Regions from separate parts of the Xanthobacter pseudotagetidis genome, predicted to be linked through region 4. Evidence: predicted binding sites of a transcription regulator. Region 4 holds the regulator's gene; each other region holds the start of a gene.

Region 1 (4,873 bases), 1.7 Mb from region 4:
GGGGGCGGTGCTCTCCTCCCTCAGGTCCGATCAGCGAGCGGGTTGCGGATCCACTCATTGACCGAACGGTTCGGTCGGTGGGATTGAATTAGCGCATCGCAACTGGCATAGCAAGAGGGAACCGTACGGTTCGGTTCGATGTTGGCTCCGAGCTGTGGCGGGAGCGCCACCCTTTGGTGTCAGATGGTGTCCGGGCGGATTGCGCAGCGGTTCTGTGCTTGCCTCTCATCTCCCGGACCCCGCAGAAATATGGCGCGAGGCAGCGGATGGACGCGAGAGCGTGCTGAGACCTGTACGAGGACATTTGAGCGTGACGACGAGCGAGAGCGGAGCGGTTCTGACGCGGCCCCCCGAAGCGCGTGAGGGCACTCACGGTGCCGGGCAGGACCCGGAAAAGCGCATGCAGATCCTTGCCGGCGCCCGCGAGGTGTTTCTGGAGCGCGGCTTCGATGCAGCCAGCATGGGCGACATCGCCCGCGCCGCCGGCGTCTCGAAGGGCACCCTCTACGTCTATTTCCAGAACAAGGAAGATCTTTTCGCCGCGCTCGTCGCCAGCGAATGCACCGAGACCGCAGAGCGCCTTTTCGTGCTCGATGCCTCCGCGCCGGACGTGCAGACCGCCCTGACGGAGCTCGGCCACTCCTTCATCGCCGCCATGGTGCGGCCGGGGCACATCGCCACCCTGCGCACGGTGATCGCCATCGCCGGCAAGTTCCCGGAGATCGGCCGGCGCTTCTTCGAGGCCGGCCCGTGCGCCGGCATCCAGCGCCTGTCCCAGTTCCTGGCCGCCAAGGTGGAGCAGGGCGTGCTCGATATCGAGGACGTGGAGCAGGCCGCGAGCCAGTTTCTCGGTCTGTGCAAGGATGGCGTCACCGCACCCATCCTCATCGGCTCCAACGAGCCGCCCGACCCCGCCCATGCCGCGAAGGTGGTGAACGGGGCGGTGCGCGTCTTCATGGCGGCCTATGGCGCGAAGGGGCCCGCGGCGTCGTGCGGCGGCAACGAGGCGGCCCCCGATCTGGCAACGCCCGCCTCGCCCGAGCCGGCGCCGCCGGCGCGCTGATCCCAGGGATATCCGGTGCGGGACCGCGACCGGGAGCATCCCGGCGGTGCCGCTGAAAGGTTCCGCAGAAGGGTATCGCCGGACATGGCGCCCATCGGCAGCCTTCCATGACCTTCCATCGTCTTCCTGCGAGCCGCCCGCCCTTTGCCGGGCTTGCCGCCGCGCGTGCGTCAAAGGGAGGGAGGGGCGGCCGCTGCGGCGACGGCCTTCCGGCGGAGGCACTGCCGGCCCCTCCCTTCCTTTGGCGCAGGCCTACCCCGAGGCGCCTCGCGTGGCCTGGACTGCCGGCCGGTGCGTCCTCAATCGAACAAAGAGAGCTGTTCGCCCTTGGCGGCGGGCCGGCGGAAGTGGGCGGTGGTGAGCTTCAGTCCCCGCCCGTCCAGTCCGAGCCGGCGCGCGGCGATCTCGAAGCGACGGCCGATGGTCCAGGCATAGGGGCCGGCGCCGCGCTGGCGCTTGCCGAAAGTCGCATCGTAATCCTTGCCGCCGTTCATCTGCCGCACCAGCGCCAGCACGTGCCGAGCCTTGTCGGGAAAATGGGCCACCAGCCATTCGCGGAACAGGTCGGCGATCTCCAGCGGCAGGCGCAGGGTGACGTAGCCGGCCTCGCTTGCGCCGGCAGCCTTGGCGGCGTCGAGGATGCGCTCGATCTCCATGTCGTTGAGCGCCGGAATGAGGGGGGCCGTCAGCACCGCGGTGGGGATGCCCGCGTCGGCAAGCCGGCGGATGGTGGCGAGGCGCACGTGCGGGCTGGCCGCGCGCGGCTCCATGGTCCGGGCGAGATGCGGATCGAGGGTGGTGATGGAGACCGCCACCTTCACCAGCCCGCGCGCAGCCATGGGCGCGAGGATGTCGATGTCGCGCGCCACCAGGGCCGACTTGGTGACGATGCCGGCGGGGTGGCCGAAGTCGGCCAGGACCTCCAGGATGCGGCGCGTCACCTGGTAGCGCCGCTCGATCGGCTGGTAGGGATCGGTGTTGGTGCCCATGGCGATGACGCGCGGCTGGTAGGACGGGTGCGACAGCTCGCGCGCCAGCAGCTCCGGCGCGTCCGGCTTCACGAACAGCCGGGTCTCGAAGTCGAGCCCCGCCGACAGGCCGTGAAACGCGTGGGTCGGCCGGGCGAAGCAGTAGACGCAGCCGTGCTCGCAGCCGCGATAGGCATTGATGGAGCGGTCGAAGGCGATGTCGGGGGACTGGTTGCGGGTGATGACCGTGCGCGCGCGCTCCTCCGTCACCTCGGTGCGCAGAGGCGGCAGGTCCTCCAGGCTCTCCCAGCCGTCGTCGAACAGGATGCGGGCGGCGGGTTCGAAGCGGCCGGCGGCGTTGGAGACGGCGCCGCGCCCGCGGCGGCGCTCCGCCTCCACCGCCGTTCCCGCCTCGCCATCCAGGGCCGGCGGCACGCCGGGCGCCGGTGCCGCGTGCTCCTCGGCGAGCCGGCCGAGAATGCGCTTGCCCCGCGCCTTGGCCTGATCCCCCCGCGGCGCGGCGCCGGTCATCACCGCGTCCGGCCGGGCCCTGCGCGGCGCCGCCGGCTTCGCGCCGCCGCCCGAGCGCGCGCGCCTGCGACCTGTGGGCACACCGGCTCCCTCCGCGGCCCCGGCGGCCTGCGGCGGCGGATCGGCAATGAGGGAGTCGAGCGGCGTATCCATGCTCAAAAGCTAGCGCACGAATGCGAACAAATCAAGAACATGCGTCCCAGAATGGCGCAGGACCCTGATGTTGCAACGCACATTCTGTATACTGTACGCCACGGACCAGTTGCCAGAAAATCGCTTCTCCGCTAAACGCCAATGCGAGCCATAAGCTAGGGGGAGACGATGGCCGATCACGGCACGATCGAATACGGCACCGCCGAAGGCAACGACTACGTCGAGCACGAGCGCACCTATGCGCTGTTCACCGAGCTCACCAAATGGGCCACCATCACCCTCGCCGTCATTCTCGTCCTGATGTGGATCTTCCTCCTCTGAGCCCAAGCGGGCCGGAGCACCGGAGACATTTTCGATGAAAATCGCTGTCCCCGCCGAGGTGGATCTCGGCGAGCCGCGGGTCGCTGCGACCCCGGATACGGTCAAGCGCCTTGTCGCGCTCGGCGCCCAGGTGGCGGTCGAGGCTGGCGCGGGCATCAAGTCCGGCATCCTCGATGCCGATTACGAGGCTGTCGGCGCCACCATCGCCCCCTCGGGCGCGGACGCCGTCGCCGGTGCCGATGTGGTACTGAAGGTTCGCCGTCCCACGGAAGCCGAACTTTCGTCCTATAAGCGCGGCGCCCTCGTGCTCGCCATCATGGACCCCTACGGCAACGACGCCGCGCTCACCGCCATGGCCAATGCCGGGGTCGCCGCCTTCGCCATGGAGCTGATGCCCCGCATCACCCGCGCACAGGTGATGGACGTTCTGTCCTCGCAGGCCAATATCGCCGGCTACCGCGCCGTGATCGACGCCGCCGCCGAGTTCAACCGCGCGCTGCCGCAGATGATGACCGCCGCCGGCACCGTGCCCGCCGCGCGGGTCTTCGTCATGGGCGCGGGCGTCGCCGGCCTCCAGGCCATCGCCACCGCGCGCCGCCTCGGCGCCATCGTCACCGCCACCGACGTCCGCCCCGCGGCGAAGGAGCAGGTGGCCTCGCTCGGCGCCAAGTTCGTCGCCGTGGAGGACGAGGAGTTCAAGCAGGCGGAGACCGCCGCCGGCTACGCCAAGCCCATGTCGGCGGAGTACCAGGCCAAGCAGGCCGCGCTCGTCGCCGACCACATCAAGAAGCAGGACATCGTCATCACCACGGCCCTCATTCCGGGCCGGCCGGCGCCGAAGCTGGTGAGCGCGGCCATGGTCGCCTCCATGAAGCCGGGCTCGGTGCTGGTGGACCTCGCGGTCGAGCGCGGCGGCAACGTGGAAGGGGCGATCCCCGGCCAGGTGGCGGAAGTGGGCGGCGTGAAGATCGTCGGCCACCTCAACGTCCCCGGCCGTTCGGCGGCCTCCACCTCGCCGCTCTACGCCAAGAACCTGTTCAACTTCCTCGAGACCATGGTGGACAAGCAGGCCAAGGCCCTTGCCGTCAAATGGGACGACGAGCTGGTCAAGGCGACGTTGCTCACCCGCGACGGCGCCGTCGTGCACCCGAATTTCGCACCCAAGACTGAGGGAGCGGCCTGATGACCCCCAATCCACAACTCGCGGCGGACGCCGCGGAACAGGCGCGCATCGCCGCCGAGGTGGCGCGCCAGGCGGCGGAAGCCGCCCAGGCCTATGCGGACCAGGCCGCCGCCGCCCTCGGCGGGCTCGCCCATGCGGCCACCGGCGGCGCCATCGATCCGTTCGTGTTCCGCCTCTCCATCTTCGTGCTCGCGGTGTTCGTGGGCTACTACGTGGTGTGGTCGGTGACGCCGGCGCTGCACACCCCGCTCATGAGCGTCACCAACGCCATCTCCTCGGTGATCGTGGTGGGCGCGCTGCTCGCGGTGGGCGTGTCGACGGTGGGCGATCCGGGCCACGCCTGGTGGGCGCGCATCTTCGGCTTCATCGCCCTCGTCTTCGCCTCGGTGAACATCTTCGGCGGGTTCATGGTGACCAGCCGCATGCTCGCCATGTACTCGAAGAAGAAGTGAGGCCGGCGCCATGAACGCGAACATCGCCGCCGCCCTCTACCTCGTGGCGGGCATCCTCTTCATCCTGGCGCTGCGGGGCCTCTCGCATCCCACCACCTCCCGGCAGGGCAACCTGTTCGGCATGGTGGGCATGGGCATCGCCGTGCTGACCACGCTGGCCCTCCAGCCGCCGTCCGACGCGTTCGGCTGGGTGCTGGTGATC
Region 2 (4,873 bases), 140 kb from region 4:
GCCTTCACCGGCACGGTCGGCATCAAGCCCACCTACGGGCGCTGCTCGCGCTGGGGGATCGTGGCGTTCGCCTCCTCGCTCGACCAGGCCGGCCCGTTCGCCCGCACGGTGAACGACGCGGCGCTGCTGCTGCGCTCCATGGCGGGCTACGATCCCAAGGATTCCACCAGCGTCGACCGGCCGGTGCCGGACTACGAGGAGGCGGTCGGCGCCTCCATCAAGGGCAAGCGCATCGGCATCCCGCGCGAATACCGCGTGGACGGCATGGCGGACGAGATCGACACCCTGTGGAACGACGGCGCGGCCTGGCTCAGGGATGCCGGCGCCGAGATCGTCGACATCTCGCTGCCCCACACCCAGTACGCCCTGCCGGCCTACTACATCGTCGCCCCGGCCGAGGCCTCCTCCAACCTCGCGCGCTATGACGGCGTGCGCTACGGCCTGCGCGTGCCGGGCCGCGACGTGGTGGAGATGTACGAGAACACCCGCGCCGCCGGCTTCGGGCCGGAGGTGCGCCGGCGCATCATGATCGGCACCTACGTGCTCTCCGCCGGCTATTACGATGCCTACTACCTGCGCGCCCAGAAGGTGCGCTCGCTGATCAAGAGCGACTTCGACTACGTGTTCTCGCAGGGCGTGGACGCGGTGCTCACCCCGGCCACCCCGTCGCCCGCCTTCGGCATCGGCGAGAAGGTGAAGGCCGACCCGGTGGAGATGTATCTCAACGACGTCTTCACCGTGACCGTGAACATGGCGGGCCTGCCCGGCATCTCGGTGCCCGCAGGGCTGTCGGCGGACGGGCTGCCGCTCGGCCTCCAGCTCATCGGCCGTCCGTTCGAGGAGGAGACGTTGTTCTCCCTCGCCGAGGTGATCGAGGAGGCTGCGGGCCGCTTCCCGGTGGAGAAGCTGTGGTGGCGCCGGTGAGCGGTGCCATCGGCTCGGGCGGACCGGTTCCGGCGGCCCTCGCCGAGGCGCGGCGGGCCATCGACGGCATCGACGCGCGCATGGTCGACCTGCTGGCGGAGCGCTTCGCGGTGGTCGAGGAGGTGGTGAAGATCAAGCAGGCGAACGGCATTCCCGCTCTGCTGCCCGACCGGGTGGAAGAGGTGGTGGCCCAGGTGGAGGCGCTCGCCGCCGGCAAGGGCCTGCCGCCGGGCATCGCCGGCGCGCTCTGGCGGACGCTGATCGCCCAGACCATCGACTACGAGAACGCGCGCCTCTAGGGCGCGCGCCGATCAGCCTGCAACGCAAGCTGATCGGACAACGCGTTCTCTATCATTAAGTTAGAGGGCGGTTCACCGATCAAATCGAACCAATTTGATCGGATCGCGCTCTAGGGCGCGCGCCCGTGCCCGTGAAGCCCGGCAGCGGGGCAGGGCTCACACGCTCCTTGCCGACCTTCGCCGGCATGGCCGCTGACCTGCGCGACTGCAAGCCCTTCTTTTTTCTTCGCTCCCAACGGTTTTCGCCGGAAAGGCCGGCGCATGACGACGGGCACGCCGGCTCGCCAGGACGCCGTTCGGCGGTCGCGCATCCCATGGGCGCAACAGATTCCCAACCATGAGGACATGAGAACATATTGCGAACAGAGAACAAACAAGGTACAAACGCGACGTTCTCGTTTTTCCTTGCGCCAGCCCCGGAGCGCGGCAATGACTCAGGCGACACTCCGACTCGTCGAAGGTTCCTCCATGGACAAGACCAAGGCGCTCGACGCCGCGCTCTCCCAGATCGAGCGCCATTTCGGCAAGGGCTCGATCATGCGGCTCGGCAAGAGCGGCAAGGCGATCGAGATCGAGAGCATTCCGTCCGGCTCGCTCGGCCTCGACATCGCCCTCGGCATCGGCGGCCTGCCCAAGGGGCGCATCGTCGAGATCTTCGGGCCTGAATCGTCGGGCAAGACCACGCTGGCGCTCCACGCGGTGGCCGAGGCGCAGAAGAAGGGCGGCACCTGCGCCTTCATCGACGCCGAGCACGCGCTCGACCCGGTTTATGCGCGCAAGCTGGGGGTCAATCTCGACGATCTCCTGATCTCCCAGCCAGACGCCGGCGAGCAGGCGCTGGAGATCGCCGACACACTGGTGCGCTCGGGCGCCATCGACGTGCTGGTGGTCGATTCGGTGGCGGCGCTCACCCCGCGCGCCGAGCTCGACGGCGAGATGGGCGACAATCAGCCGGGCCTGCAGGCGCGCCTGATGAGCCAGGCGCTGCGCAAGCTCACGGGCTCGATCTCCAAGTCCAACACCATGGTGATCTTCATCAATCAGATCCGCATGAAGATCGGTGTGATGTACGGTTCGCCGGAGACCACCACCGGCGGCAACGCGCTCAAGTTCTACGCCTCCGTCCGCCTCGACATCCGCCGCATCGGCATGATCAAGGAGCGCGACGAGGTGGTCGGCAACCAGACCCGCGTGAAGGTGGTGAAGAACAAGCTCGCCCCGCCCTTCAAGCAGGTGGAGTTCGACATCATGTACGGGGAGGGGGTGTCGAAGACGGGCGAGCTGCTCGACCTCGGCGTCAAGGCCGGCGTGGTCGAGAAATCCGGCGCCTGGTTCTCCTACGACAGCCAGCGTCTCGGCCAGGGCCGCGAGAACGCCAAGACGTTCCTGAAGCAGAATCCGGAGGCGGCCGGACGGATCGAGGCGGCGATCCGCCAGAATGCCGGCCTCATCGCCGAGAAGATTCTGGCCGGAGACCCGGAGGCCGATGCGGAGGGCAGCGAGGCCGACGCCTGAGCCATCCGCCCGCCGGGCGTGACGGTGTGGCGTGCCTCGGGGCGGCTTGCCTCGGGGCGGATCGCGCCGGGTTTGCGGAGGATGGCGATCCGTCCTCCCGGTGGCCGGTCCGGTTCGGCGCGCCCGGCAGGCGCGGATGCGACGGGTTCCGGCCCAGGACGCGGGCGTCCGGCGTTGCCGGCTCGGGGACGCCGCCGGTGAAACCTTCGGCCGCGGGAGGTGCGGTCAGGGGCCGGCGTCCCTGCCGCCGGGACACGGCTTTCTGGACAAGTTGAGGCCCCCTCGCTAAACGAACCCGGTTCCGGCCGGCACGCCGTTGGGGTCCGGCGGAGCCGCGATGCGGCCGTTCCGGCGCGCGGTCGCGTGGAGACCACCACCGCCGGACGCATCCCGCGCCGGCATCGAGGGATGATGGCCGGCACATGAGCGGCGTGAACGAGATCCGGTCGACCTTCATCGACTACTTCGTCAAGCAGGGCCACGAGGCGGTGGCCTCCTCGCCGCTGGTGCCGCACAACGACCCGACCCTCATGTTCACCAATGCGGGGATGGTGCAGTTCAAGAACGTCTTCACCGGCGTCGAGAAGCGGCCCTATGCGCGCGCTGTGACCTCGCAGAAATGCGTGCGCGCCGGCGGCAAGCACAACGACCTCGACAATGTGGGCTACACCGCGCGGCACCACACCTTCTTCGAGATGCTGGGCAACTTCTCCTTCGGCGACTATTTCAAGGACCGCGCCATCGAGCTTGCCTGGAACCTCGTCACCCGCGAGTTCGAGCTGCCGAAGGACCGCCTGCTGGTCACCGTCTACAGCGAGGACGAGGAGGCGCACCGGCTGTGGAAGTCCATCGCCGGCCTGCCGGACGAGAAGATCATCCGCATCCCCACCTCCGACAATTTCTGGTCCATGGGCGACACCGGCCCGTGCGGTCCCTGCTCGGAGATCTTCTTCGACCACGGCCCGCACATACCCGGCGGCCCCCCCGGCTCGCCGGACGCCGACGGCGACCGCTTCATCGAGATATGGAATCTCGTCTTCATGCAGTTCGAGCAGCTCGCCGGCGGCGAGCGGCTGGTCCTGCCGCGCCCGTCCATCGACACCGGCATGGGCCTGGAGCGCATCTCCGCGGTGCTGCAGGGCACGCACGACAATTACGAGACCGACCTCATGCGGGCGATCATCGCCGAGGTCGCCGAGCTCACCAACGTCGATCCCGACGGCCCGCAGAAGGCGAGCCACCGGGTGATCGCCGACCACCTGCGCTCGGCGGTGTTCCTCACCGCCGACGGCGTGCTGCCCTCCAATGAGGGCCGCGGCTACGTGCTCCGGCGCATCATGCGGCGCGCCATGCGGCACGCCCAGCTGCTCGGCGCCAAGGATCCGCTGATGCACCGCCTGGTGCCGATCCTGGTGCGCGAGATGGGCCGCGCCTATCCGGAGATCGTGCGCGCCGAGCCGCTCGCCAGCGAGACCCTGCTGCTGGAGGAGACGCGCTTCCGCCGCACGCTCGAGCGCGGCCTCTCCATCCTGGAGGAGGAGACGGCGCACCTTTCGTCCGGCGGGAGCTTCTCCGGCGAGGTGGCGTTCAAGCTCTACGACACCTACGGCTTCCCGCTCGACCTGACGCAGGACGCCCTGCGCGCCCGCAACATCTCGGTGGACCTCGCCGCCTTCGACACCGCCATGGCGCGCCAGAAGGCGGAGGCGCGCGCCAACTGGGCCGGCTCGGGCGAGGCGGCGACCGACACGGTCTGGTTCTCGCTGCGCGACGAGGTGGGGGCCACCGAGTTCCTCGGCTACGAGACCGAGAAGGCCGAGGGCGCGGTGCGCGCGATCGTGCGCGAGGGCGCTCCGGTGGAGCGGCTGTCCGCCGGCGAGCGCGGCCTCGTGATCCTGAACCAGACGCCGTTCTACGGCGAATCCGGCGGCCAGGTGGGCGACATCGGCATCCTGACCGGGGAGGGGGGCCTCACCGCGATCGTCCACGGCACCCAGAAGAAGCTCGGCGACCTCTTCATCCACGACGTCAGCGTCGAGGCGGGCACGCTGCCCGTGGGCGCTCCGGTGGCGCTGGAGGTGGACCACACGCGCCGCGCCGCCGTGCGCGCCAACCATTCCGCGACCCACCTGCTG
Region 3 (4,873 bases), 190 kb from region 4:
CGGCCAGCTCCTTGCGCACCGCCGCGCGGGACAGGCCGAGCTGGGCCGCGAGCGTGCGCTCGGTGGGCAGCTTCGCGCCCTTGGGCAGCGTGCCATCGGAGATCGCGGCGAGGATGAGATCACGGATCGGCCTCGATCCGCGGGGAGGGTGGATGGCGTCGAGCATTTGGGCGACCATTTTCCGCCGGGTGCCGCAACTTATCCAGGGGACTGATTTGACGCAAGCGACTTGACAAGTGGTCCAGGCGGAGGGTTCGATTGGGCGATCAAATATGGCTATTTTTGTCAAAATGGTCGCCCAATAATCCGAGGAGATGTTCATGAGGCTCGCCACCTTCCGCCCGCCCGGCGCAGACGGCTCTCCGGGGGAGACCGCCTGGGGCCTCGTTCTGGGCGAGGAGGTGGTGGACGTGTCGCGCGCCACCGCCGGAACTGCGGACGCGGACCGGTTCGCGCCCACGCTGAAGGCGCAGATCGCCCGCTTCGGCACCGATACCGGCGCGCTCGCCGATCTCGCCGCCGCGCTCGTGCGCGATTCCGGCCTCGCGCCGGAGGCGCGGCACAGGCTCGATGCCGTCGCCTTGCTGCCGCCGCTGCTCGATCCCGGGAAGGTCATCTGCGTCGGCAAGAACAATCGCACGCACCTGGAAGAGCTGAAGCGCAACCAGCTCATCACCGAGATGCCCGACGAGCCCACCGGCTTCGTGAAGCTCAATGCCTGCCTTGTGGGCCAGGACGCCAATGTGGAGCGCCCCGAGGGCATCGTCGAGTTCGACTACGAGCCGGAGCTCGCCTTCGTCATCGCCCGCCGCGCCCACAAGGTGCGCAAGGAGAAGGCGATGGACTACGTGTTCGCCATCAGCCTCCTCAACGATCTCACCGCGCGCGAGGTCCAGCGCCGCGAGGTGCGCTCCGGCACCCGCTTCTGGACCGCCAAGAACATGCCCGGCTTCGGGCCGTTCGGGCCGTTCCTGGTGACGCTCGACGAGAGCGGCGACCCGGAAGACATGTGGATCAGCTGCGCGGTGAACGGTCGCGCGCGGCTGCGCTTCCACACCGGCGACCAGATCTTCCAGATCCCCGACATCATCGCCCACTTCTCGCGCCATGTGGTGCTGGAGCCGGGCGACGTGTTCACCACCGGCTCGCCCCACGGCGTCGCGGTCGGCCAGCCCAATGCCAGCGAGCTGTTCCTGCGCCCCGGCGACCGCGTCGAGGTCGTTGCCGAAGGGCTCATGACGTTGCGCACGTCCATCGTGTGAGCTCACGCCCCGGATTCAAGACTTAAAGGCATGCAGGAGAAGAAGATGGCCAGCAAGATCACCCGCGGAAACCCAAAAAACCTCGCCAATGTGAGGTCGACCATCTACCACCATTATATCCGCATCGATAATCCGCAGTCCCTCATCTTCCTGTCGGGCCAGCTCTCGCGTGACGCGGAGGGCAGGCTGGTGGGGCCGGGCGACATGGCGGAGCAGACTCGCCAGGCGATCCGCAACATGGACCTCATCATGCGCGAGGCCGGCGGCACGCTGGAGGATATCGTCTCCATTGTCGTCTACACGACCGATATCCGCCAGTTCAAGGAAATCGTCGCCGCGCGGATGGAGTTCTTCAAGGACAAGCTGCCGACGAGCACCATTGTCGAGGTCAATCATCTGGCAGATCCGGGCCTCTTGATCGAGTTCCAGGCCACCGCCGTGCTGTGAATGCTTCCATGAAGAAGGGGAACGATAAGATGATTCTAAGCCGACAATCCATATTGACCCTGGCGTGCGCCGGGGCTCTTCTCGCGCCGCTGGCGGCGCCCGCCGCCGCGGCGGACTACCCGACCCAGACCGTGACCGTGGTGGTGCCGTTCTCGCCCGGCGGCGGCACCGACCTGCTCGGCCGGCTGATCGCCCAGGACCTGCAGAAGCGCCTCGGTCAGACCTTCGTGGTGGAGAACAGGCCCGGCGCCGCCGGCACCACCGGAGCCGCCGCCGTCAGCCGCTCGGCGCCGGACGGCTACCGCCTGCTGATGGCGGCCACCGGAGCGCTGGCGCCGTCCCCCACCGCCGCCTCCGCCTCCTATGACGTGAAGGCGCAGTTCTCGCCCGTCGCGCTGGCTGCGGCGCCGCCTTACCTGCTGGTGGTGAATGCCGACTTCCCGGCCAATTCCGTGGAGGAGCTGATCGTGCGCGCCAAGGACAAGCCGGAGAGCGTCGCCTTCGCCTCGTCCGGCACCGGGGCGGCGTCCCATCTCGCGGCTTTGCTGTTCGAGGCGAAGACCGGCACCAAGCTGCTGCACGTGCCCTACAAGGGCGTGGGGCCGGCCATCACCGACGTGGTGAGCGGGCAGGTGACGGCCATGTTCGCGCCACCGCCGGCGGCGCTGCCGCACGTGAAGGCGGGCAGGCTCAAGGTGCTGGGCGTCACCTCCGCCGCGCGCTCGGAGCTGTTCCCGGACTATCCCACCGTGGCCGAGGCGGGGGTGCCGGGCTACGAGGCGGTCGGCTGGTTCGGCCTGTTCGGCCCCGCCGGAATGGACCCGGCCATCGTCGACCGGCTCAACAAGGAGGTGATCGCGCTTTTGGGAACGCCGGAGATGAAGACCCAGCTCGCCAATATGGGGGCGGTGCCCAACACCATGTCGCCCGCGGCCTTCGCCACCTTCATCGACGAGGACACCACCAAGTGGGCGCAGCTGATGCGCGCCGCCGGCATCGAGCTGAAGTAGCTCGGCGGCCGGGCCCCGCCGGCTGCTGTCGGCGGGGTCTCGCGCGCGCCCGCCTGCGCAGCGGCAATCTCCCCAAGGGAGAGCGGGCCGCCGTATTCTTTGGCCTGCAAACGCACCCCGCCCCCACCGCGCGCTGCCCCCGTTGACTCCGGTCCGGAAAGCGCTTTTCATAAGAACAAAATAGGAACATAAAATGTCTGCGCAGCCCGAGAGGGCGTTCGCGCCGCGGCGGAGCCTTGCTGCGGCGCCGGGCGCGCTCGCTTTTCCATCGGCCGGCAACCCGCCGGACGGAGCGCTTCGGCGGACGCCTCCGGCGGCCAGCGCGGCGCCCGTGCGGGAGGGTTTGGCCCGTGCCATCGGGACGCCGAGCTCGCCAGTCGGCGCCCCGCCGCTCGCGGCCGGCGCGCCCGACGCCGCCCTGGCCCCGCCTGGAGACCTGCCGCCGGCCGTTTCGGAGGCCGTGCCGTCTTCTTCCCTCCGGGAGCGGACCGGGAGCGGGGCGAGCGTCCGGCCCGCGCGCGACCCTGCGACCCTCGATGCCCTGCGCGCCTTGGTGCGCGGTCCTGCCCGCATGCGGGCGCCGGCCGGCCGCCTTCCCCTCGGCGCGCCTCTGGATGCGGCGCTGGGCGGCGGGCTGGCGCGCGGCGCGCTGCATGAGATGCATTGTGGCGCGCCGGGCGCCCACGGGGTCCTGCTCGGCCTTGCCGCCGCCATCGCCGCCGGCGCGCGCGGGCCGGTGCTGTGGGTGCGCCAGGACCTGAGCGTGCGCGAAGGCGGGCGGCTCCATGCCCTGGGCTGCGCCGAGCTCGGGCTCGATCCCGGCCGCCTGGTGCTGGTGGAGGCGGCGGACGCGGCCGGCGTGCTGCGCGCCGCCGAGGACGGGCTGCGCCATGGGGGGGCGGGCGTGGTGATCGCCGAGCCCTGGGGCGCGGCGCGGGTGCTCGATCTCACCGCCACCCGCCGCCTGGCGCTGCGCGCCGCCGAGCGCGGGGCGCTGGCGCTGCTGCTGCGGCCGGGGGCGGAGCCCGAGCCCTCGGCGGCGGCGACGCGCTGGCTGGCGGCGGCGGCGGCGGGCTCGGCCGCGCCGCTGACTTTCGGCCTCGGCGCGCCCGCCTTCGCCCTGGAGCTGGCGCGCAACCGTTTCGGTCCCACCGGGCGGTGGATTGTGGAGTTCGATGCCCATGCCCGACGTTTCGATACCCTCGCGCCCGGCGCGGCGCCTGCTCGCCGTGTTCCTGCCGCGCCTTGCCACCGACCGGCTGGCGATCACGGCGCGCCGGCGCGGCGCGCGGCCTCCTGATGCGCCGCTGGTGGTGGTGCGTCCCATCGCCAACGCGCCGCGCCTCGTGGCCATGGACGAGACCGCCGAGCGGCTCGGCCTGACGGCCGGCCTGCCGCTCGCCGACGCGCGCGCCCGCGTGCCCCATCTCGCGGTGGCCGAGGACGATCCGGCGGCGGACGCGGCGCTGCTCGCCGCGCTCGCCTCCTGGTGCGAGCGCTGGACGCCCTTCGTCGCCCTCTGCGGACCAAGCGAGGCGGAGCCGGGCGGTCCGGGATCGCGTGATCTGGTGTTGGACATCACCGGCTGCGCCCATCTGTTCGGCGGCGAGGCGGCGATGCTTCAGGAGGTCCTGGAGCGCATCCATGGCCTGGGCCTCGCCGCCGCCGGGGCGGTGGCGGCGACCGCGCGCGCGGCCCGCACGCTCGCCCGCTGGCGGCCCGGCGCGCGGCCGGCGGCGGGGGAGGCGCAGGCGCTCACCGACCCGCTCTCCGTCGCCGCCCTGGAACTGCCGGAGGCGACGGCGCGTGCCCTGGTGGGCCTCGGGCTGACGACGCTCAAGGCGGTGCGGGCACAGCCCCGCGCGGCGCTCGCGGCCCGCTTCGGGGAGGCGCTGACGGGGCGGCTCGACGAACTGGCGGAGCTTGCCGACCCACCCGTCTCGCCGCTCAGGCCGGTGCCGCTCTCCCTCGCGGAGCGCCGCTTCGCCGAGCCCATGGCCGACATGGAGGCGGCGCTGAAGGTGCTGGGAGACCTTGCCCGCGAGCTGTGCCTTCTCCTGGAGAAGCGGGGCCGCGGCGCCCGGCGCCTGGAGGCCGCCTTCTTCCGCAGCGACGGCGTGGTGCGCCGCATTCCTGCCGCCACCGCCCGGCCGG
Region 4 (4,873 bases):
GCATCTTCGCGCCCGCCGACGTGGCGCGCCTCGCCGGGGTGGGGATCGGCACCATCCTGGTGGGGGAAAGCCTCATGCGGCAGGAGGATGTCGCATCGGCGACGTCATTCCTGCTCAACGCCTGATATTGCCGCATACGTCAATTTCCTCCTTAATAGGGGAGACGGCCCGCAGAGGCCGTGCTCATCGGGAGGAAAGTTCATGCGAAACATCCGCTCCAAGGTGTCGCCGGGCGTGGCGGCGCTCGCCGCCCTCCTCGTCGCCCCTGCTTGGCTCGCCTCGCCCGCCCTGGCGGCCGAGCCCACGGGCCTGTGGCAGACCGCATCGCGCGGCGGCCAGGTGGAAATCTACAGATGCGGCGCCGCCCTCTGCGGGCGCCTCGTGTCCTCGGAGGGGCTGAAGGCCGATCCCAACCTCAAGGACACCGCCAATTCCAACGCCGCGCAGCGCGGGCGGGCGCTGAGGAACCTCACCATCATGAGCGGCTTCTCGGGCGGCCCGAAGGAATGGAGCGGCGGCAGCATCTACAATGCCGAGGACGGCAAGACCTATTCCGGCTCCATCACCCTCGACGGCGACGACACCCTGAAGCTGCGCGGCTGCGTCGTCGCCCCGCTCTGCAAGACGCAGACCTGGACCCGCCTGCGCTGAACGGCGCTCGCCTCCCGGGCGCCTTTCGTCCGCGCTGATCCCGCCATCCGGGCGCGTCAGGGCGCCCGGCTGCTATCCTCCCGTCGCCGCTCCGCCTAGACTGCGCGCCGCCGGGCGGAGGCGATTCCTGCCGCATCGGCAGCAGAGGAACCGCCGCGACGCCATGACCGCGCCCACCAAACCCGCTCTGACCCACCTCGACGCCCAGGGCGCCGCCCGCATGGTGGACGTCTCCGACAAGGCGGTGACCGACCGCGAGGCGGTGGCGGAGGGCCATGTGGCCATGGCGCGCGAGGCCCTGGAGCTCATTCTCTCCGGCAACGCCAAGAAGGGCGACGTGCTCGGCGCGGCGCGGCTTGCCGGCATCATGGCCGCCAAGCGCACCCATGAGCTGATTCCGCTCTGCCACCCCCTCATGCTCTCCAAGGTGGAGGTGGAGCTTGCGCCCGATCCCGCTTTGCCCGGCCTGCGCATCACCGCGCGGGTGAAGACCTCCGGCCAGACCGGCGTCGAGATGGAGGCGCTGACGGCGGTCTCGGTGGCGGCCCTCACGGTCTACGACATGGCCAAGGCGGTCGACCGCGCCATGCGGATCGAAGGCGTGCGGCTGATCGAGAAATCCGGCGGGCGCAGCGGCCACTTCCGCGCCGAACCGCTCTGACCCGCGAGGCATCTCCCATGGCACTCATGAGCGTTGCTGAGGCCCTGAGCCTGGTCGCCGGCCCGGTGGAGCCGCTGGCCGAGGAATGGGTGCCGGTCGCCGCCGCCGCCGGCCGGGTGCTCGCCCGCGACCTTCTGGCGAACCGGTCCCAGCCGCCGGCCGACATGTCGGCCATGGACGGCTACGCTGTGCGCGCCGCCGACATCGTCGAGACCCCTTCCCGGCTCCGGGTGATCGGCGAATCCGCCGCCGGGCGGCCGTTCGCGGGCGCGGTGGGGCCGGGCGAATGCACGCGCATCTTCACCGGCGCGGTGCTGCCCGAGGGCACCGACACGGTGGTGATCCAGGAGAACACCGCCCGCGACGGCGACCTGATGACCACCACCGCGCCCACCGCCGCCCTGCGCAATGTCCGCAAGGCCGGCTGTGACTTCGCGAAGGGCGCGCCGGGACTTTCGGCCGGCCACCGGATCACCGCGCGCGACATGATGCTCGCCGCCGCCATGGATCACGCCGAGATCCCCGTCGCGCGGCGCCCGCGCGTGGCGCTGGTACAGACCGGGGACGAGCTGGTGATGCCGGGCCGCGGCACCGGCGCCGACAGCGAGATCGTGGTCTCCAACTCGTTCGGCCTCGCCGCCCTGGCCCGGGCCGCCGGCGCCGAGGTGATGGACCTCGGCGTGGTGCGGGACGACCTCGCCGCCATCCGCGCCGCCATCCGCCAGGCCATGGATGGGGGCGTCGACATCCTGGTCTCCTCCGGCGGCGCCTCGGTGGGCGACCACGATCTGATGGCTCCGGCGCTGAAGGCCGAGCAGGTTGAGCTCGAGGTGCACAAGATCGCGCTGCGCCCCGGAAAGCCGCTGATGTTCGGCCGGCGCGGCGCGTTGCGGGTGCTCGGCCTGCCCGGCAACCCGGTGTCGTCGCACGTCTGCGGGATGCTGTTCCTGGCGCCCTTGATCCGCGCGCTTCAGGGCGAGACCGCGCCGACCTACCGCACCGTTCCGGCCCGGCTCGGCTGCGACATGCCGGCCAATGACTGGCGCATGGACTTCATGCGCGCGACGCTCTCTGACGACGGCGCCGGCGGCCTGCTCGCGACGCCGCTGCCGGTCCAGGACAGTTCCCTGCTCTCGGTGCTCGCGGCGGCCGACGCGCTGCTCGTCCGCGATGCCGACGCGCCCGCCGCCAGCGCGGGGACGCCCTGCCAGGTGATCCTGTTCCAGGACTGAGCGACCCGCGTGGCCGCCTTTACGTCATCTTCACTACTTGCGGAACACAAAAGGAACAGATAGTAGTTGTTCATGATTTGTTTCTTCCCTCCGTTGCGGCGGCGGGGACGGACCGGCGGGATGGGCAAGGGGTGCCCACGGCCGGCGGGCAAGCGGCACGGGGGCGAAGAATGCTGACGCGAAAGCAATATGACCTGCTTCGGTTCATTCATGAGCGCCTCAAGGAAACCGGGGTACCCCCCTCCTTCGACGAGATGAAGGAGGCGCTGGATCTCCGCTCCAAGTCGGGCATCCACCGCCTCATCACCGCATTGGAGGAGCGTGGCTTCATCCGCCGCCTGCCGAACCGGGCGCGGGCGCTGGAAGTGGTGCGGCTGCCGGACAGCGTGGCGCCGGGCCTCGCCGCAGCGCGCGGCGGGCGCGGCTTTTCACCGGCCGTGATCGAAGGCAGCCTCGGCAAGGTGCGCCCGGTGGCCGAGGACGAGGACGGCGGCGGCCAGAGCGTCGCCGTGCCGGTCATGGGCCGGATCGCCGCCGGCACGCCCATCTCCGCCATCCAGTCGCGCAGCCACAACCTCAACATTCCCCCCGAGATGCTGGGCTCCGGCGAGCATTTCGCCCTGGAGGTGCGCGGCGACAGCATGATCGAGGCCGGCATCCTCGACGGCGACACGGTCCTGATCCGCCGCTGCGACAGCGCCGACACCGGCGACATCGTCGTCGCGTTGGTGGACGACGAGGAGGCGACCCTGAAGCGCCTACGCAAGAAGGGGGCCTCCATCGCCCTGGAGGCGGCGAATCCGGCCTACGAGACACGCATTTTCGGCCCCGACCGCGTCCGCATCCAGGGCCGCCTCGTGGGGCTGATGCGCCGCTATTGAGCCGAGCGCCGGCGCTCGGCGCGCGATGTCTCGATGCGATGACTGGACGCGATGTGTGGACGCGATGCCGTGTCCGGAAATGGATCGGCGGCGGCCCGTCGGCGCGGCAAAGCCGGGAAAAGGCTGAGACGTCGAATCGCGCCCTCGGCGCTGGTGCGCCCCATGGCCTCAGCGCGGGTCCGCCGCATCCGCTGCCAGGGCTTCGAGATCGAGGTCATCGGCGGCGTCCTCCTGACTGAGCGCCGGCAGGACCGGCATCCAGGGGCGGTGAAGCGAAGCCGGCCGGGTCGGGACCGCTTTCAGGGCTACCCAGGCGAGGGGGCCCCGCTGCTGCAGCGGGGCGATCATCGGTGCCGTTTCCGGCTCCGGCACGGGGACCGGACGGTTCAGGTCATCCCGCGCGGCGGGCGCGCGGCGGCCAGGGTGCTGCTCCGATGCGGAGGATGGAGGGTTCAGGCCATCCTGCGGGGGACCGTCCTGCGCGGGAGATCGTGCCTGGCGATCGGGTACCGGCGAATCGGGGCCGCCCGCCTCCTCGCCCGCCGGCAGGGCCTCGCCGGTTTGATCCCGATCCGCGCTGCGCATGCCGTGTGCGGCGGTGTCCATGCCGGCTTCCGAGATCTCCGGGTCCGGGATTGCGCCGCCGCGTCGAATCTCGGGCCGGCGCCCCTCCTCATGCCAGTCCGTGCCGGCGCGCGCCGCATCCGCTCCCGCCTGAGGCAGGAAGGCCAGCGTCCCGGTGCGCTCCAGGATCGCCGGCGTGATCACCCGCGCCGGGCACGCATGTGGCGCCGCATCGCGGGTGACGACGATGCGGGCTGTCAGGCAATCGGCCGCCAGGCCTTCGGCGCGGCGCGACACGGCGATGGCGCCACCGCTCGGCAGCGGCGCGACGCAGCCCGTGGGGTCGCAGGCGAAGGCCGCGGCGAGCGCCGGGTCGTCGGCGCTGCGCCGGTCGCCCTCGCGCGTCAGCCATTGCTCGGCGATCAGGCGGTGGGCGCGCGCGCCGATGACCGACAGCCGCCCGTCGGCGGCCCGCACCGCCACCGTCTCGCCGTTGGGCGCGATGAGGATTTCCGGGCGGAACGGCGCGGGCGCGACAATCACCGCCAGCGCCAGCGGTGCCAGAGCGAGCGCGCGCAGCGCGCCGCGCAGCAGGCACAGGCACAGCAGCGCGAGGCTCACGCATGACAGGCTGGCCGCTCCCATGACGCCGACCCGCTGGTCGGCGCCCGGCAGCGCCGCCACCCAGTCGGACGCGGCGAGCATGATCTCGATGCCGAATCCCATCACCGGCCAGGCGAGACTGTCCCAGCCGAGCGGCAGCAGAAGCACGCCGGCGAGGCCCGCCGGCATCACCACCAGCGACACCGCCGGCATGGCGGCGAGGTTCGCCAGCAGCCCGTAGGGCGCGAGCCGCTGGAAGTGGAAGGCGCCGTAAGGCGCGG

The links. The regulator LexA, encoded in region 4, represses DNA repair genes until DNA is damaged. The targets are predictions, from matches to a motif close to TGTTCNNNNTGTGTTCNG.
Region 1: V5F67_RS06200 (PA0069 family radical SAM protein) is a predicted target of LexA. The motif match lies at 2,738-2,755, and genes of this name have one in related genera.
Region 2: recA (recombinase RecA) is a predicted target of LexA. The motif match lies at 1,571-1,588, and genes of this name have one in related genera.
Region 3: V5F67_RS14965 (ImuA family protein) is a predicted target of LexA. The motif match lies at 2,891-2,908, and genes of this name have one in related genera.

What each region holds. Positions count from the first base shown of each region.
Region 1 covers NZ_CM195534.1:1,339,006-1,343,878, forward strand. Annotated here, with positions in the region: gene V5F67_RS06195 (TetR/AcrR family transcriptional regulator) at 401-1,063, shown strand; gene V5F67_RS06200 (PA0069 family radical SAM protein) at 1,363-2,562, opposite strand; gene V5F67_RS06205 (aa3-type cytochrome c oxidase subunit IV) at 2,884-3,036, shown strand; gene V5F67_RS06210 (Re/Si-specific NAD(P)(+) transhydrogenase subunit alpha) at 3,071-4,219, shown strand; gene V5F67_RS06215 (proton-translocating transhydrogenase family protein) at 4,219-4,671, shown strand; gene V5F67_RS06220 (NAD(P)(+) transhydrogenase (Re/Si-specific) subunit beta) at 4,682-4,873, shown strand, end outside.
Region 2 covers NZ_CM195534.1:2,934,993-2,939,865, forward strand. Annotated here, with positions in the region: gene gatA (Asp-tRNA(Asn)/Glu-tRNA(Gln) amidotransferase subunit GatA) at 1-924, shown strand, start outside; gene V5F67_RS13435 (chorismate mutase) at 912-1,223, shown strand; gene recA (recombinase RecA) at 1,653-2,738, shown strand; gene alaS (alanine--tRNA ligase) at 3,161-4,873, shown strand, end outside.
Region 3 covers NZ_CM195534.1:3,265,054-3,269,926, reverse strand. Annotated here, with positions in the region: gene V5F67_RS14985 (FadR/GntR family transcriptional regulator) at 1-178, opposite strand, end outside; gene V5F67_RS14980 (fumarylacetoacetate hydrolase family protein) at 321-1,262, shown strand; gene V5F67_RS14975 (RidA family protein) at 1,308-1,709, shown strand; gene V5F67_RS14970 (Bug family tripartite tricarboxylate transporter substrate binding protein) at 1,739-2,719, shown strand; gene V5F67_RS14965 (ImuA family protein) at 3,180-4,019, shown strand; gene V5F67_RS14960 (DinB/UmuC family translesion DNA polymerase) at 3,901-4,873, shown strand, end outside.
Region 4 covers NZ_CM195534.1:3,076,127-3,080,999, forward strand. Annotated here, with positions in the region: gene trpC (indole-3-glycerol phosphate synthase TrpC) at 1-125, shown strand, start outside; gene V5F67_RS14095 (DUF2147 domain-containing protein) at 202-651, shown strand; gene moaC (cyclic pyranopterin monophosphate synthase MoaC) at 815-1,312, shown strand; gene V5F67_RS14105 (molybdopterin molybdotransferase MoeA) at 1,330-2,544, shown strand; gene lexA (transcriptional repressor LexA) at 2,715-3,425, shown strand; gene V5F67_RS14115 (ComEC/Rec2 family competence protein) at 3,594-4,873, opposite strand, start outside.